Regions from separate parts of the Variovorax sp. SPNA7 genome, predicted to be linked through region 1. Evidence: predicted binding sites of a transcription regulator. Region 1 holds the regulator's gene; the other holds the start of a gene.
The links. The regulator LexA, encoded in region 1, represses DNA repair genes until DNA is damaged. The targets are predictions, from matches to a motif close to ACTGTATNNNNATACAGT.
Positions count from the first base shown of each region.

Region 2: the regulator LexA is predicted to act here: its motif matches at 3,012-3,029, upstream of imuA (translesion DNA synthesis-associated protein ImuA).

Region 1 is NZ_CP138513.1:3,208,908-3,214,335, reverse strand. It holds gene RZE77_RS15075 (3-hydroxyacyl-CoA dehydrogenase) at 1-173, opposite strand, end outside; gene RZE77_RS15070 (MFS transporter) at 309-1,469, opposite strand; gene RZE77_RS15065 (D-2-hydroxyacid dehydrogenase family protein) at 1,474-2,481, opposite strand; gene RZE77_RS15060 (hypothetical protein) at 2,574-2,942, opposite strand; gene lexA (transcriptional repressor LexA) at 3,071-3,754, opposite strand; gene RZE77_RS15050 (asparaginase) at 3,828-4,817, shown strand; gene adk (adenylate kinase) at 4,845-5,428, opposite strand, start outside.
Region 2 is NZ_CP138513.1:3,592,529-3,597,956, reverse strand. It holds gene RZE77_RS16850 (porin) at 1-948, shown strand, start outside; gene RZE77_RS16845 (Bug family tripartite tricarboxylate transporter substrate binding protein) at 961-1,926, shown strand; gene RZE77_RS16840 (aldo/keto reductase) at 1,943-2,830, opposite strand; gene imuA (translesion DNA synthesis-associated protein ImuA) at 3,043-3,849, shown strand; gene RZE77_RS16830 (Y-family DNA polymerase) at 3,818-5,167, shown strand; gene RZE77_RS16825 (error-prone DNA polymerase) at 5,160-5,428, shown strand, end outside.

The sequences.
Region 1 (5,428 bases):
TTCTCGTGCAGCTTGTTCCATTGGGCCGCGAGGGCTTCGCGTCCGCGTTCGGCGGCACCTGCAAAACTGTCGAGCAGCAGCACTTCGCTGCCCGCCTGGGCCGCGATCTGTGCGATGCCTCGGCCCATGGCGCCGGCGCCGACGACGCCGATCCGGGTGTAGTTGACTGTCATTGGAAAAAAGATCTTCGCTGGTTGGTGGGTGTCCGGGTCCGCCTGCAGGCACCGGGCCCGGAGTTTGCGCAGCCTTCGATTTTGCAGCCATCGGCTGCAGGGCCATGCCGGGTTTTACGCGAGGCCGCCGCGCGGTCAGGCCGGCCGGCGGCTGCGGTCGATGGCCACGCTCAGGCCGATGGCCGCGAGCAGCAGGGCGAAACCGGCCCAGTTCATCCACGCCACCGCGTCGTTGGCAAGCAGCCATCCACCCAGCCCGGCACCCACCGCCTGGCCGACATAGATGCCGGAACTGTTCAGCGCCACCGAGCCCGGCGCGAGCGCGGGGGCCAGGCCGACCAGCCGTGCCTGCTGCGCCGAATTGGTCGCAAAGCAGCCCAGGCCCCAGGGCACGAGCACCGCCGCCAGCCACGGCAGCGTGCCGGCCCATGGCCACAGGAACAGGCTCAGCGCGATCAGCGAACTCGTCAGGAGCACCATCCGGCCCGCGCCCACACGGTCGATGAACCGGCTCACGAGCATGTTGCCCGCGAGGCCGAACACGCCGAACAGCGCCCACATCAGGCTCAGCGTGGTGGGATCCGCGCCGAAGTCCCGCTTCAGGATCGGCCCGAAGTAGCTGAACAGCACGAACTGGCCGGCCCCCTGCAGCGCAGTGACCGAGACGATGCCCATCAGCACCGGGCTGCGCAGCACGCGCGACCAGGCAGCCGCCGTCAGCGCCGCGGGACGAATCCCCTGCGGCAGGGTCAGCCAGATCGATACCGCGCTGGCGATGCTCAGCAGTGCGATTGCACCGAACGCCATGCGCCAGCCGAGATGGCCGCCCACCAGCGCACCGATGGGCAGTCCGAGCACCGAGGCCAGCGACCAGCCCAGAAAGACGAAGGTCACGGCGCGGCCGCGATGCTCAGGCGGCACCAACATGCCGGCGCAGGCCGCGGCCTGGGGCGTGAAGATGGCGGGCGCGACCACCGTGAGCATGCGCACCGGCAGCAAGGCGCCGAAGCTCGGCATCAGCGCCGCAATGGCGTGCCCGGCCGCGTACCAGAGCAACGTAAGGGCGAGCAGCTGGCGGCGGTCCCAGCCTGCGACCGCTGCCGCCAGCAGCGGCGCGCCCAGGCACATCACGATCGCGGCGACCGTGATCAGCTGGCCCGCTGTCGCGACGGAGACAGAAAGCGAAGTGCTGATTTCATTGAGCGTGCCCGGCACCACCATCACGCCCGTGCCGATCACGAAATTGCCGGCCAGCAAGGCCCACAGTGCGCCGCGGGGCGCGGGCCGGCGGCTCATGGATTCACCGGCGAACCTGCAGCGCGCCGGGATTCACGATGTTGGTGGGATTGCCCTTGATGAAGCTCACGACATTGTCGAAAGCCTGGCCGAAATAGCTTTCGTAGCTGTCCTGCTCGACATAGCCGATGTGCGGCGTGCAGATGCAGTTCTCCAGCCGCAGCAGCGCATGGCCCTGCAGCGGCGGCTCGCTCTCGAACACGTCGACCGCCGCCAGTCCGGGCCGGCCGCGGTTGAGCGCAGCGAGCAGCGCATCGGCCTCGACCAGTTCGGCGCGGGAGGTGTTGACGAAGAGCGCCGTCGGCTTCATGCGCGAAAGATCCTCGAGCTTGACCAGGCCGGTGGTTTCCTCGTTGAGCCGCAGATGCACCGACAGCACGTCGGCCGCGGCGAAGAACTCGTGGCGGTTCTGCGCCACCTGGAAGCCGTCGGAGCGGGCCTTGGCGCAGCTTGCCTCGCGCCCCCAGATCACCACCTGCATGCCGAAGGCCTGCCCGTAGCGCGCCACCAGCTGGCCGATGCGGCCGTAGCCCCAGATGCAGAGCGTCTTGCCCTTGAGCACCGAGCCCAGCCCGAAATTCGGCGGCATGGAGGCCGACTTGAGCCCCGATTGCTGCCAGGCCCCGTGCTTCAGGTTGCTGATGTACTGCGGCAGGCGGCGCATGGCCGCCATGATCAGCGCCCAGGTCAGCTCGGCAGGCGCCTGGGGCGAGCCGGTGCCCTCGGCCACCGCCACGCCGCGCTCCGTGCACGCAGTGACGTCGATGTGGCCGCCGACGCGCCCGGTCTGCGAAATGAGCTTGAGCTTGGGAAGCTTTTCGATCAGCTGGCGAGAAATGTGGGTGCGCTCGCGGATCAGCACGATCACGTCGGCATCCTTCAGCCGAACCGAGAGCTGCCCGATGCCCTTGACCGTGTTGGTGTAGACCTTGGCTGCGTACGCGTCCAGCTTGGCGGCGCAGCGCAGCTTGCGCACGGCGTCCTGGTAATCGTCGAGGATCACAATGTTCATGGCGTGCCATTGTGCCTCGCAGCATTGGCATGACGCGCGTGTGAACGTTTGGATACCCACCCCGGGTAACGGTCACCGGGGGTTGCACGGGTTCAGTGCAGCTGGGTGGAGCGGGGCGCGGTGCTGATCGTTTCCATCGCCTCGAGTGCCGCCAGGCGGTCGAGCTCGGCGCAGACATCGGCCATGCGGCCCGAAATCACCATTCGGTTGGTGCTGCGTTTGTCGCCTTGGTGGCCGTCGACCACGCGAATGACGCGCAGCGGCCGCACCGGTGCCGGCGCTGTGCTGGTAGCTGCCGCCTGGGCGCGGGCCGTGCAGGCCGGCCGGACCGCGACGTAGCGCAACCCGGCGGAGGTGCTGCCGGTGTCTCGGCGAGCCGGACGGCGTGCCGGCAGCAGCCGGCTTGCAAGCGATTGCAGCGGCATCCACAAATCAGCGATGGCGAGGAGGGCGATTCCCATGTGAACTCCAAAAAAGTCTGAGGTTGAACACAGGCAGGATTTCTTTGAATGGACGCAACAGGGTGATGGCGACAAAGCGCCATACGCCCGCCACCTGTTGCGGCCGGATGGGGTGCAGGCTGCGCGGCCTACATCAGCATGGTGTTGCGGATCAGGCCCACCGCCAGCCCTTCGATCTCGAAGGGCTCGCCGGGCTGGACCACGATGGTTGGGTAGTCGGGGTTTTCGGCGTGCAGCTCGATGACCTGCTTGTTGCGCTTGAGGCGCTTGACCGTGACTTCGTCGCCCAGCCGGGCCACCACGATCTGGCCGTTGCGCGCCTCCTTGGTGGCCTGGACCGCGAGCAGGTCGCCGTCCATGATGCCGGCGTCGCGCATCGACATGCCGCGCACCTTGAGCAGGTAGTCGGGCTGGCGCTGGAACAGCGTGTTCTCGACGTAGTAGGTCTGGTCGACATGTTCCTGCGCGAGGATGGGCGAGCCCGCCGCCACGCGGCCGATGAGGGGCAGCGCGAGTTGCGACATGCCGGGCAGCGAGAGGGAGAACTGGCCGCCTTCACGGTGGCGCGACTCGTTGAGCGAACGCAGCGCGTCGCCCTTGAGCCGGATGCCGCGCGAAGTGCCGCTGACAAGTTCGATCACGCCCTTGCGGGCCAGGGCCTGCAGGTGCTCCTCGGCGGCATTGGCCGACTTGAACCCGAGCTCATTGGCGATTTCGGCCCGCGTGGGCGGCGCGCCGGTACGGGCGATGGCGCTCTGGATCAAGTCCAGGATCTGCTGCTGGCGGGCGGTAAGCTTCACGGCGAACTGCATATGTGGTTCCTTGCGGCACTGGCTGAATATCCAGTACCTGTATTTTTAACCAGTTTTTAAAAGTTGGCAACCCATGGTTAATTCCCTTTCGCCCAGCCTGCGGCGCGTCGTGGTCCTGGGCACTGGCGGCACCATCGCAGGCCGGGCCGCGAGCGGCGCCGACAACATCGGCTACACCGCTGGAGAGGTGGGTGTGGCGGACCTGCTCGGCGGCATCGACGCGCCCGCAGGCGTGGCGCTTGTCGCGGAGCAGGTGGCGCAGCTCGACAGCAAGGACATGGCTTTCGACGTCTGGCTGCAGCTCGCCGGGCGCTGCGCCTCCTGGCTGGCCGAGGCCGACGTGGCGGGCGTGGTGATCACGCACGGCACCGACACCATCGAGGAAACGGCGTTCTTCCTCCAGGCGGTGCTTGCGCCCGGCAAGCCCGTGGTGCTGACCTGCGCCATGCGCCCGGCCAGTTCGCTCTCGCCCGATGGTCCGCAGAACCTGCGCGATGCGATCGCCGTCGCGGCCACGCCGGCGGCGCATGGCGTGACGGTGGTCTGCGCGGGTGCCATCCACGGCGCGCTGGATGTGCAGAAGGTGCACACCTATCGCCCCGACGCGTTTTCATCGGGCGATGCAGGGCCGGTCGGCTACGTGGAAGAGGGCGCGGTGCGGCGCCTGCGCGACTGGCCGCAGGCGGTGGGCGGGGCCTCGAAGATTCCTGAAGCGAAGGCAGGGGCGGCGGTGCGCTGGCCGCGCGTGGAGATCGTCACCAGCCATGCAGGCGCAAGCGGCGCGCTCGTCGATCTGCTGCTGCAGGAGCGCGCATCGGGCGTTGCCGAACCGGTTCGCGGGCTGGTCGTGGCCGCGACCGGCAATGGCACGGTGCACCATGCGCTCGAGGCAGCGGCACTGCGGGCTCAGGATGCCGGCGTGGCGGTGCTGCGTGCCACCCGCTGCGCGAATGGACGCATCCTGCCGAAGCCCGGCGATCTGCTGCGGGACGCCGGTGCGCTGACGCCCGTCAAGGCGCGCATCGCACTGATGCTGGAACTGATGGAAACGGCGGCCGCCTGAGCGGCGGCCGCGGGCAGCCGACGAGATTCAGCTGCTGAGGGCCGCGAGTGCGCGCTGCTTGATCTCTTCGACGCTGCCGACGCCCTGGATGGCGCGGTACTTCGGCGCCGAGGCCGGATCGGCCTTGGCCCAGGCCGAGTAGTAGTCGACCAGCGGGCGCGTCTGCTGGCTGTAGACCTCGAGCCGCTTGCGCACGGTTTCTTCCTCGTCGTCCTTGCGCTGGATCAGGTCTTCGCCCGTGATGTCGTCCTTGCCTTCGACCTTGGGCGGATTGAACTTGACGTGGTAGGTGCGGCCCGACGCAGGATGCGAGCGGCGGCCGCTCATGCGTTCGATGATGTCGCTGAACGGCACGTCGATCTCGAGCACGTAGTCGAGCTTGACGCCGGCCGCCTTCATGGCGTCGGCCTGCGGAATGGTGCGCGGGAAGCCGTCGAACAGGAAGCCGCCGGCGCAATCGGGTTGCGCGATGCGTTCCTTCACGAGGTTGATGATCAGGTCGTCGCTCACGAGGCCGCCCGACTCCATGACGGCCTTGGCCTGCTGCCCGAGCGGGGTGCCCGCCTTGACGGCAGCGCGCAGCATGTCACCGGTCGAAATTTGAGGAATGC
Region 2 (5,428 bases), 380 kb from region 1:
CGCGGCACCGAAGACCTGGGCGGCGGCCTGCGCGCAGGCTTCTGGCTCGAAGGCAGCCTGAACCCCGACACCGGCACGGGCCGGCCGAGCAACAGCAACAACCAGGCGAGCGGCGCGGGCACGGCGGGGCCGATCACCTTCGACCGCATGTCCTTCGTGAGCCTGTCGCACCAGAAGTTCGGCGAGCTGCGCCTGGGCCGCGACTTCATTCCCACGCACTACAACAGCATCTACTTCGATCCCTTCAACGCCAATGGCGTGGCGCGCGCAGGCAACCTCACGTTCGCGGGCGCGGGCACCGGGCCGCTGCCCACCGGCATCACGGGCAGCAACACCGTGAGCTACTGGCTGCCGGCCGGGCTCGGCGGCTTCTACGGCATGGCGATGATCGGCACCGGCGAGAACGACTCCACCGCACCCAACCGCGACGACGGCAACTTTGCCGGCGCGCGCTTCGGCTTTGCCGCGGGCGCATTCGACATTGCGGCGGCCGTCACGCGCTCGCACTTCAATGCCACCGCCGCCATCGGCAACTACACGCATGCCAACATCGGCGGCACCTGGGACGCGGGCTTTGCGAAGTTCTTCGCGCTCTACAACAAGGTGACGGTGAAGCTCGCCGCCGGCACGGTGCGCAAGAACACCGCCGAGATCGGCGCGCACATTCCGGCCTTCGAGGTCGGCCGCATCCGCCTGAGCTACGCCTACCTGGACGACCGCAGCGACGAGAGCCTGCGCAACGCCAACGGCATGCCACGCAACCGCGACGACGCGCGCCAGTTCGGCATCGGCTACGTGCACAACCTTTCGAAGCGCACTGCGCTCTACGGCACCTATGCGCGGCTCATGAACGGCGGCCAGGCGCGCTATGTGGTGAGCGGCGGCGTGGCGCCGGCGGGCGGCAAGCGCTCTTCGGGGTGGGAGTTCGGGGTGCGGCATCTTTTCTGAAAGGAGCCTTTCATGCGACGCAGAGACCTGGCCCTTGCGGCCCTTGCAACGACGATGCTGCCCGGTGCGGCAGCCTGGAGCGCCCAAGGCAGCTATCCGGACAAGCCGCTGCGCCTGATCGTGGGCTTTGCGGCCGGCGGCGGCGCCGATGCGCTCACGCGCATCATCGCGGAGGGGTTGTCGAAACAGCTCGGCCAGCAGGTGATCGTGGAGAACCGCCCCGGCGCCGACGGCGTGCTCGCGGCGCAGGCCACCTCGTCCGCCAAGCCCGACGGCTACACCTTGCTGATGGGCACCAACACCGCGATGGTGGCGGCGCCCACGCTGCGGCCGACGCCGCCCTACGACCCGTTCAAGGCCTTCACGCCGATCAGCTCGGCCGGCCAGTTCTCGATGTTCCTGGTGGTGCCGGCCAGCCTGCCGGTGAAGAGCGTGAACGAGCTGCTCGCCATGGTGTCGGCGAAGCCCGGTGCCTACAACTCGGCATCGAGCAACAGCGCTTCGGAACTGGCCATGCTGCAGCTCCTGGGCGAGCGCAAAGTGGTCAACGCGCGCTACAAGGGCGACATGCAGGCCATGACCGACCTGCTGGGCGGGCAGATCCACATGATGTTCACCACCGGCACGCTGGCGCCGGGCTTCGTGAAGGACGGGCGCATCCGCGCGCTGGTCACGCTGCTGCCGCAGCGCAGCGCCTTGCTGCCCGACGTGCCCACGGGCGGCGAGCTCGGGCTGGGCAAGCTCACCATCACGCCCTGGGCCGGCTTCTTCGGGCCGCCGGGGCTGCCGCAGGCGATCACCGACAAGCTGTCGCAGGAGCTGCAGAACACGCTCAAGCGGCCCGACGTGCATGCGCAGCTGGTGCAGCAGGGCTTCGAGGGCTATGGCATGAGCCCCGCGAAGTTCGCCGAATTCTTCCGCGCGCAGTACGAGGCCTTCGGCGCCACCGTGCGGCAGCACAACGTGAAGTTCGAATAGCCGCGGTTGTGGCGGCTCAGAGCCCGATCGATTCCGCGTTGCGGCGCCAGAACGCCGCATCCGGAAATGCGCCGGCGCCGGCCGCGGCGTTGTCGGCCATGTGCTCGGCGCGGCTGGTGCCGGGAATGGTGCAGGTCACGGCCGGGTGGCTCAGCACGAACTTCAGCAGCACCTGCGCCCAGCTCGTGCAGCCGATCTCGCCGGCCCAGGCGGGCAGCGGCTTGCCGCGCAGCCGGCGCAGGAGTCCGCCGCCGCCGAAGGGCATGTTGACGATCACCGCCACGCCGCGTTCGGCCGCGAGCGGCAGCAGGCGCTCCTCGGCCTCGCGCGCGTCGAGCGAATAGTTGATCTGCAGGAAGTCGAGCTTCTCGGCGCGCAGCACGGCCTCGACCTCGCGGTAGGCCGAGGCCGTGTAGTGCGTGATGCCGATGTAGCGCACGCGGCCTTTCTCTTTCCAGCCGCGCAGGGTGGCGAGGTGGGTCTTCCAGTCCATCAGGTTGTGCACCTGCATCAGGTCCATGCGCTGGGTGCGCAGCCGCGCGAACGACTGCTCCATCTGCGCAATGCCGGCCTCGCGGCCCGAGGTCCAGACCTTGGTGGCGAGAAAGGCCTTGTTCTCGCGCGGCTTCGATGCGGCGGCCAGCAGCTCGCCGGTGGTTTCCTCGGAGCGGCCGTACATCGGCGAGCTGTCGATCACCGTGCCGCCGGCCGCGAACAGCGCGTCCAGCACGCCGGGCAGGCGCTGGTATTCGTCGCTGCCGGGGCGCTGGTCGAAGCCGATCCAGGTGCCGCAGCCGACCACCGGCAGGGCTTCTTGCGTGGAGGGGATGGGGCGGGTGTTCATCTTCAGGCGGCCTTGCTGCGCGGATGCGGGGGGAAGCGCCGCGCCGGCGCACAGCGCCATGCCCAGGCGCAGCAACTGGGCGCGCGTGAGGAAAAGACCGTTTGCCGGCAGGGTCACGGGAGAAAAAGTCCTTCGGGGGTGGCGTTGCCGTTACGGCTTTCAGTATCGGCCGGGACGGCGCACAGGGCCACCGCGCAAGGAAAGCCCCTCCAGCCGGCTTTCCAGTTGCGACGCATGGAATACTGTATAAAAATACAGTTAACAGTTGAATCATGGGCCTCCCTTTCCTCGACTCCTTTTCCGCTGCCGCGGGCCGCGGCGTCTGGCATGCCGACGAGCTCGGCCTGGCCGATGCACAGGTGGTTGCCACCGGCCATGCCGCGCTCGACGCGCAGCTGCCGGGCGGCGGCTGGCCGGTCGGCGCCATGACGGAGCTGCTGCAGACCGCGCCCGAGGCGCATGTCTGGCGGCTGCTGCTGCCCGCGCTGGCGCAGGCGGTGCAGGCGCACGGCGGGCCGGTGGTGCTGATCGGCGCGCCCTACGAGCCCTGCGCGGCGGCGCTCGCGGCGCAGGGGCTGCCGGTGGAGGCGCTGATGTGGGTCCGCAGCGACGCGCCGGCCGCGCGGCTGTGGGCCTGCGAGCAGGCGCTGCGCTGCGCCGACGTGGCCGCCGTGCTGGCCTGGCTGCCGCAGGCCCGGGTGGGCGAGCTGCGCCGGCTGCAGCTGGCGGCCGCCCAGCACGACGTGCTGCTCTTCGTGTGCCGGCCCGCATCGGCCGCGCAGGGTGCATCGCCGGCGCGGCTGCGCCTCCAGGTGGAAAGCTGCGAGGCCGATGCGTCGCAGATCGAACTGCGCATCCTGAAGCGGCGCGGCCCGCCGCTGGCCGCGCCGGTGATGCTGCCGGCGCGCAACGAGCGCATGAGCGCATTGCTGGCCGCCGCCCGGCTGCGCCGCAAGCTGCGGCTGCAGCAGCAGGGCACGGTGCCGGCCGGCGAAGCGGCGGCCTCGGCCACGGTGGTGCGCATCGACGCATGGAAGGGAGGCCCCAATGCACTGGATCGCATTGCGGTGGTCGCTTGATGCCGACACGCCCGATGCCCCGGTGCTTCCCACGCCCGAGGCGCTGGGCTGGTGGGCGCTGCGCTACACGCCGCACGTCGCCTGGCAGGACGAGGCGCTGATGCTCGAAGTCTCGGCCTGCGAGCGCCTGTGGGGCGGGCGCTCGTCGCTGATGCGCCAGCTGGCCCACGAGAACCCCGCGCCCGGTGCCGTGATGCGCGGCGCGCAGGGCGCCACGAGCCTGATCGCGCTGGCGCGGCTGCGCCTGTTCGAGCGCAACGAGAACCGGCCCAAGGACATTCCCGCCGGCCTGCCGCTGGACACGCTGACGGCCGCGCACCCCCACCTCGACCTGCTCGCGCGCCTGGGCTGCCGCACCTGGGGCGAGGTGGCGGCCCTGCCGCGCGGCGGCCTCACGCGGCGCTTCGGCGCGGAACTGCGCAAAGCGCTCGACACCGCCTGGGGCCTGTGCCCTGAAAGCCACGACTGGCTCACGCTGCCCGACGTGTTCGAGCAGAAGCTGGAGCTGCCCGCGCTGGCCGAGACCGCGCCCGAATTGATGTGGTCGGCCAACCGTTTGCTCGCGGCGCTGCAGATCTGGCTGCGCGCGCGCCAGCGCGGCGCGCGCGCGCTCGAACTGCAATGGACGCTCGACCTCAAGCGCTTCAACGGCGTGAACCTGCCGCCGAACCAGCAGGTCACCGTGCGCACGGCCGAGCCCACGCAGGACATGGCGCACCTGCGCCGCCTGCTGTCCGAAAAGCTCGCCCTCACCACGCTCGCGGCGCCCGCGAGCTGGCTCAGGCTGCGCACGCTCGAAACCGATCCGTGGGCCGGCGCCAGCACCAGCTTCCTGCCCGAGGACAACCGCAAGGGCGACAAGCTGCACGAGATGGTCGAGCGGCTCAGCGTGCGGCTCGGAGCGCACCAGGTGGTGGTGCCCGCGGCGCAGGCCGACCACCGGCCCGAACGCAAGCAGGCCTGGCGCCCCGCGCTGCAGCAGGACAAGGCGCCGGCGGACAAGGCCGGCAAGCAAGCGAAGGCCGCGGCCTTGCAGCCCGATGCCATCTACCCGCCCTGGCTGCTGCCCGAACCGCTGCTGCTCGAGATGGACGGCGAGAGCCCGTGCTACCGCGGCCCGCTGCGCAAGCTGGTCGGGCCGCAGCGCATCGAGGCGGGCTGGTGGGGCGGCAAGGAAGACGGCGGCCAGCCCGCGATGCGCGACTACTACGTGGCGGAAAGCCCCGAGGCCGGCCTGGTGTGGATCTTTCGCGAGCGGCCCTCGGCGCGCTTTTCTCCGGCCGAGGTGCGCTGGTACCTGCAGGGGTTCTATGCCTGACCTGAGCGAAAAGCAGCTGCGCGGGCGCAACTCGGCCAAGGTGCATGCGCTGCCCTTGCCTTTGCGCAAGGCTGCGCCGACGCTGCCCGACTACGCCGAGCTGCACTGCCTCAGCAACTTCAGCTTCCAGCGCGGCGCCTCCACGCCCGAGGAACTGGTCGAGCGCGCCTACCAGCTCGGCTACACGGCGCTGGCCATCACCGACGAATGCTCGGTGGCGGGCATCGTGCGCGCGCATGTCTGCCTGCGCGAGCTGCCGGC